Bdellovibrio bacteriovorus HD100: one gene and its partner. The protein of the gene in region 1 binds, or shares a complex with, the protein of each later gene. Links are inferred from orthologs where the notes say so. Each region holds a gene or a part of one and is shown on either strand. Other genes may lie near its edges.

Region 1 (3,522 bases):
TTCGACTTTTGCGCCCTGAATTTCCAATTCAACGAAGCCAGGTGCCAGTTTAATAAGCAAATCTTGCTTTTGGGAGCTGGCAGATGCCACTCCGGACAAAACAAGAATGGCAGAAGCAACGTACAGTGCCATCTTCTTCATGTGGGTTTTCTCCTATTGTTTAAGCTCCCTAAAGTTTGTGGTTAAACGACAGGAGAATCAATTTCATTTGGCTCACTTTGGAAAGGTGCGTTGAAGAAATCGGCGAGGGCCGCCAATATATATATCTAGTTGTCAGGATTACGGTTTTTCAGTAACTACTTAATGATAGCTAAATGAAATTGCAGAGGTGTATTTATGCACAATGAACAAGTGCAGGGTTTGGTATCTCACGATGGGATGACCGGAACCCAAGCTGTAGATGATATGTCGCGGGGTTTTGCTTTCACGTCAAAGCTTGATGCTATTGTTGCGTGGGGAAGAAAAAACTCTCTGTGGCCAATGCCGTACGGTACTGCTTGCTGCGGTATCGAGTTCATGTCCGTGATGGGTCCCAAGTATGACTTGGCTCGTTTCGGTGCGGAAGTGGCGCGCTTCTCTCCACGTCAGGCGGACTTGCTTGTCGTTGCGGGAACCATCACTGAGAAAATGGCTCCGGTGATCGTGCGTATCTATCAGCAGATGCTGGAACCTAAGTACGTGTTGTCCATGGGCGCTTGTGCAAGCTCCGGTGGTTTCTATCGTGCTTACCACGTTCTTCAGGGCGTTGATAAAGTCATCCCTGTCGACGTTTACATTCCAGGCTGCCCTCCAACACCAGAAGCGGTGATGGACGGTATCATGGCTTTGCAGCGTATGATTGCGACAAATCAACCTCGTCCTTGGAAAGACAACTGGAAGAGCCCATATGAACAAGCTTGAAAATCTGAAACAGCTTCTGGCTGGCAAATTTAAAATTGAGAACTTCAAGTTCACTCACGCTGTTGGCGATGACGTGATTGAAGTTCCTAAAGAAGACGCTCCGGCGCTTTTGTTGTTCCTTCGTGAAAGCGGCCAGTTCGATTTCCTGATGGACGTGTGCGGTGCGGACTACCCAAGCCGTGAAAAGCGTTTTGACGTTGTTTACAACCTGTTCAACTCCAAAGACTCCTCCCGTCTGCGTGTGAAAGCGCAAGTGGGTGAGGGCGAGTCCATCGGCACTGCAATTCCTGCTTACCGTGGCGCGGACTGGTTTGAACGTGAAGCATACGATATGTTCGGTATCATCTTCGAAGGTCACCCAAACCTGCGCAAGATCCTGACTCACCACCAGTTCGTGGGTCATCCTCTGCGCAAGGACTACGATGCGAACAACCAGCAGGCGTGCACGAACTCCCTGCCGATTCACTTCAACAACGAGCCGGGTTCCCCTGGCGACGTATTGAACGACAAATATCTTCCATTGAACATCGGTCCTTCCCATACGGCGATGCACGGAACTTTGCGTGTGATGGCTGAAATGGACGGCGAGACGATCGTTCGTTGCAACAACGAGATCGGTTACCTGCACCGTTGCTTCGAAAAAATGGCAGAGACTCACCCGTACAATCAGGTGATCCCTTACACCGACCGTCTGAACTACTGTTCTGCTCCGATGAACAACATCGGGTATTGCAAAGCGGTTGAAAGACTTTTGGGCGTGGAAATCCCGCCGAAAGCTCAGGCGATGCGTGTGATCCTGGCTGAACTTTCCCGTATCATCGATCACACGATCGCAATCGGTACCGGCGCGATGGACTTGGGGGCTTTGACCAGCTTCTTCTATATGTTCGGTATGCGTGAAAAAGTTTACGGTCTGTTCGAGAAACTTTGCGGTGCCCGTCTGACAGTATCCATGACCCGTATCGGTGGTATGGCTCAGGATGCGCCGGAAGGCTGGTTCGACGAGGTTCTGGCTCTTGTAAAAGAAATCCGCAAGGGCACAGACGAGATGGCCAATATGGTTATCGACAATAAAATCTTCATCCAGCGTACCAAAAACGTATGTCCGGTATCTGCTGCTGATGCAATTCAGTGGGGTTACACAGGTCCGATGCTTCGTGCCTGCGGTGTGAACCTGGATTTGCGCAAAGCTCAGCCATACTATGGATACGACGCTTTGGATTTTGATGTTCCAGTGGGAACCAACGGTGACATCTATGACCGTTACCTGGTTCGTTTCGAGGAAATGCGTCAGTCCGTTCGTATCATTGAACAAGTCTGCAAAAACGTTCCAGGTGGCGATTACACAATCCGCGACAAAGGCATCGTTCTTCCAGAGAAAAAAGACGTTTACGGCAACATCGAAGGTTTGATGAATCACTTCATGCTGATCATCAAAGGTCTTCGCCCACCAGTGGGTGAAGTTTATGATGCGACAGAAGCAGCCAATGGTGAGTTGGGCTTCTATCTGGTCAGCGATGGTTCCGCGAATCCGTACCGTTTGAAAGTTCGTCCACCTTGCTTTGCGATCTACCAGTCTTTCCCGACTGTGGTTAAGGGCGCGATGCTGGCGGATGCGATTGCAACGGTTGCTTCTATGAACTTGATCGCCGGTGAGCTGGATAGATAAGGATATTGAATATGTTTAAATTGTCTGATTCTGGCTTGGCTGCAGTAAAAAGTGAACTGGCTCGCTACGAGGCGAAAGAGTCCGCTATTATTCCAAGCCTTTACATTGCTCAAAAAGAAAACAACGGCTTCATCACGCCGGAAATCATCCGCACACTTTCTCAGGTGATGGATATTCCGGAAGCACGTATCAATGAAGTGTTTAAGTTCTACACCATGTTCAACCAGAAGCCCGTGGGCAAGTACCACGTGCAGGTTTGCACGAACATCTCCTGCGCTCTTGAGGGCGGTCGTGAGATGGCAAAACACATCTGTCATGAACTGGGCGTGAAGTTCGATCAGGTCACTGCGGACGGTCGTTTCACAGTTTCCAAGGTCGAGTGCCTTGGTTCCTGCGGAACTGCGCCGATGATGCAGGTGAATGACAGCTATCACGAAAAGCTGACTCCTGAGACTGCGATGAACCTGTTGAGAGGTATGAAATAATGTCTGAAGTAAAAATGCTTACAGAATTCTACCACCTGCCTGAATATCAAACTCTGGCGGGCTACAAAGCCAAGGGTGGTTACGAAACTCTTCATAAAGCTTTTAAAATGCAACCTCAGGCCATCATCGATGAAGTGAAAGCTTCGGGTTTGCGTGGTCGTGGTGGTGCGGGTTTCCCGACCGGTATGAAGTGGGGCTTTTTGCCGAAAAATGGCGAGCCACGCTATCTTCTTTGCAACGCCGATGAAGGTGAACCGGGGACTTTCAAGGATCGTATGATGATGGAGCGTGCTCCACATCAGTTGATCGAGGGCATGATCATTTCTGCTTTCGCGATCGGTTCCCACAAAGGTTACATCTATGTTCGTGGTGAATACGTATTCCCGATCGAATGCCTGAACAAGGCAATCAAAGAGGCTTACGCTGCCGGCCTGCTGGGTAAAAACATCCTGGGTTCTGGTTTTGACT
Region 2 (2,770 bases), 770 kb from region 1 along the record:
GGAAACCAATGAATGGAGCCAGAATCAGGATTGCCATTAATAGAGAATGATTCACAGCTTATCCCCTATCCTTTCAAGTGCTCAAAGAAGCGAATATTCACTTCGTTGAATCGTTTAAAGATGGATACTGCCAGCGCCAGACCCACTGCCGCTTCCGCAGCCGCGATAGTCATAACGAAGAACACCATGATGTGACCATCCAACAGGCCCAGGTATTTACTGAAAGCCACGAAAGTCAGATTCACAGAGTTCAGCATCAACTCGATGGACATCAAAAGAACGATCACGTTACGGCGAAGAAGAACGCCCGCCATACCCATAACAAACAAAAGTGCAGCCAGAACCAAGTAATGAGTCAGGCCGATATTATTGATGAACTCAGTGTTCATGTGTTCCACCTTTACTGCGTGCCAAAGCAACGGCACCCACTGCAATTACCAGAAGAAGAACGCCCAAAGCCTCAAATCCGAAGATGTATTTGGTGAACAAGATCTGTCCCAAAGCTTTGGTTGATTCCATGCCTGTACCCACCAGCACCGGATTATCAGTGGTTTTTTCACCCATCAGATTCACCGACATGGCGATGGCACCCACTACCAAGCCTGCAAACAGGCCGACAGAGGCGATCTTAACCACACCCGTGAACTTGCCACGAGTGAAGGCCTGAACGTCTTTTTTCAAGTCGAAGAGCATGATCACCATCGTGAACAAAACCATGACCGCACCGGCGTAGACAATCAGCTGAACGCCCGCGATGAAGTAGGCATTCAGAGTCACGAACAATGCGGAGATTCCCACCATGGTCATCGCCAGGCACAAAGCGGAGTAGATCGGATTGGACATCAAAATGACACTAAGGCCGGAGGCCAGAGTGACAAACGCTAAAAACCAGAAAAGAAATGCATCTGCTGTCATTTTAACTCCTTACAAAGATGCGATGTAGATCACAAAGGCTGTGATAATGGTGTTTGCCAAAGCCCAAGGAAGCATCGTCTTCCAACCCAGATCCATCAGCTGATCGTAACGGAAACGAGGCAAAGTCCAACGTACCCAGATGAAGACCCACATGAAGAAACCAAACTTGATGTTGAACACCAGGAAATGGATCAACGCCACCAGGGCACTTGCCTTGCCGGCTGTGGAAGCAACACCCGCCGCCCATTCATTCAGCTCAGCCACAGACACGTAAGGGATCGTGTAACCGCCGAAGAAGAACAGCACCATCAGACCGGAAGCGATCATCATGTGACCGTATTCCCCGATGAAGAACATGTTGAATTTGAAACCGCCGTACTCAGTGTGGAAACCACCTACCAGCTCGGACTCACCTTCCGCCAAGTCAAATGGCAGACGGTTGGATTCCGCAAACGCGGCCGAGAAGAACAACAAAGCGCCCACTGGTTGATAGAAAATACCCCAGTTAGGAAGCCAGTTTGCGGTGATCGTGTGACCCAGGAAAGAGAACGCCAAAGGACCCTGCTGAGCCAGTGTCATTTCCGTCAGGTTGAACGTGCCATAAAGCATGATCACACCCACGATGGAAAGACCCAAAGCCAGTTCGTAAGAGATCGTTTGAGCGGAAGCACGAAGCGCACCCATCAAGGTGTACTTGTTGCCGGAACCCCAGCCCGCCATCAGCAATGTGTAAGCAGCCAATGAGCTGACGCCCAGGATGAACACAATGCCCACGCCGATATCATAACCCTGAACCAGGAAAGTGTAAGGACCCCAAGTGGAGCCGAACATTTCAAAGGTGCCTACCTGAATCGGAGAAGAAAGCGGAATCGCAGAGAAAGCCACTGCCCCCGGAATCAACGCGAAAATCGGAGCCGCATAGTACAGGAACGGCTTCGCAGTTTGCGGCATGAAGTTTTCCTTGTTCAGGAACTTCACCGCATCGGCAAGAAGCTGCACCAGACCCAGAGGACCCACGCGGTTCGGACCCAGACGATCCTGAATGAATGCGGAGCCACGGCGCTCAAGCCAAACCAAAATAGGCACTGCTTGAACCATCATCAGGAAGATGACGACCAGTTTTAAACCGTTGACGGTTATCTCGAAAATATCTTTACCCATTCCCATCGCTTAGTCCCATTCCAAAGCTTTAGATTTAACTTCCCAGAACAGCCCGAAGATGAAGATCGCGATGAAGATCATCATGGAAACGAAGACAAATGTGCCTTCGCCTGTCGCGATGAACTCACGGAATGAAATCGCCCAAGGGTACATGAAGATAATCTCGATATCGAAAAGGATGAACAGGATCGCTGTTAGATAGTACTTAACAGAAATCTTTGTTTCCTTTTTCTCAATACCAGGAATACCGCACTCGTAAGGCTCGTACTTCACAGGGTTGTATACCGGTTTTGTCCCAGTAATGTTGGCAGCAAGCCAAACTAAAAAGGCTCCAAAAAGAGCAATGAAAATGACGATGAATATGACTCCACCGAGTGGCACTAGTCCCTCCAAAGTTGTCGTTATTATTTGGATTTCAATTAGTTATATATGTGTCGTCAGTGAAAACCAAGAAATATGAATGGAAACAAGGCGATAAGCGTGGCAAGATGAGCCCACCAAATGAAAGCCGAAAGCACTCACACAAGACTCGAATCCATCCTGGAGAGAGCCTTTGAAACAACTCGCGGAAAGATTCAAGTCACCGGGGCGGCGTCTCCGCTGGCGCTTGCTTACTTTTTGTCGCAGACTTACTCTAAAAAAATCAACGGCTTGCCGCATCTTGTTGTGGTTGGTAGTCATCGCGAAGCAGTGA

What was found.
Region 2: the proteins of nuoD (region 1) and BD_RS17810 are in contact, whole or in part, in a cryo-EM structure (PDB 6ZJN), measured with the Thermus thermophilus proteins. The link is inferred for Bdellovibrio bacteriovorus HD100 from one-to-one orthologs. Residues at the interface, in WP_223903221.1 of Thermus thermophilus: Pro35, Ser36, Asp139, Gly141, Ala142; in WP_096411122.1 of Thermus thermophilus: Ala224, Glu225, Gln226, Glu227, Ala295, Trp297, Phe298, Arg299.

What each region holds. Positions count from the first base shown.
Region 1 is NC_005363.1:2,992,362-2,995,883, reverse strand. The notes cover bases 233-3,227. They hold nuoD (NADH dehydrogenase (quinone) subunit D), read left to right. Parts: upstream 233-886; coding sequence 887-2,569; downstream 2,570-3,227. Other genes in these bases: nuoF (NADH-quinone oxidoreductase subunit NuoF), read left to right, coding at 3,054-3,227; BD_RS14130 (complex I 24 kDa subunit family protein), read left to right, coding at 2,581-3,054; BD_RS14140 (NADH-quinone oxidoreductase subunit B), read left to right, coding at 379-900. Outside these bases: BD_RS14145 (S8 family peptidase), read right to left, coding at 1-141; more of nuoF, read left to right, coding at 3,228-3,522.
Region 2 is NC_005363.1:3,758,174-3,760,943, forward strand. It holds BD_RS17810 (complex I subunit 1/NuoH family protein), read right to left. Parts: upstream 2,077-2,770; coding sequence 925-2,076; downstream 1-924. Other genes in the region: nuoL (NADH-quinone oxidoreductase subunit L), read right to left, coding at 1-37; nuoK (NADH-quinone oxidoreductase subunit NuoK), read right to left, coding at 66-389; BD_RS17805 (NADH-quinone oxidoreductase subunit J), read right to left, coding at 379-915; BD_RS17815 (NADH-quinone oxidoreductase subunit A), read right to left, coding at 2,086-2,349; mfd (transcription-repair coupling factor), read left to right, coding at 2,578-2,770. UniProt on the Escherichia coli protein: NDH-1 shuttles electrons from NADH, via FMN and iron-sulfur (Fe-S) centers, to quinones in the respiratory chain. The immediate electron acceptor for the enzyme in this species is believed to be ubiquinone.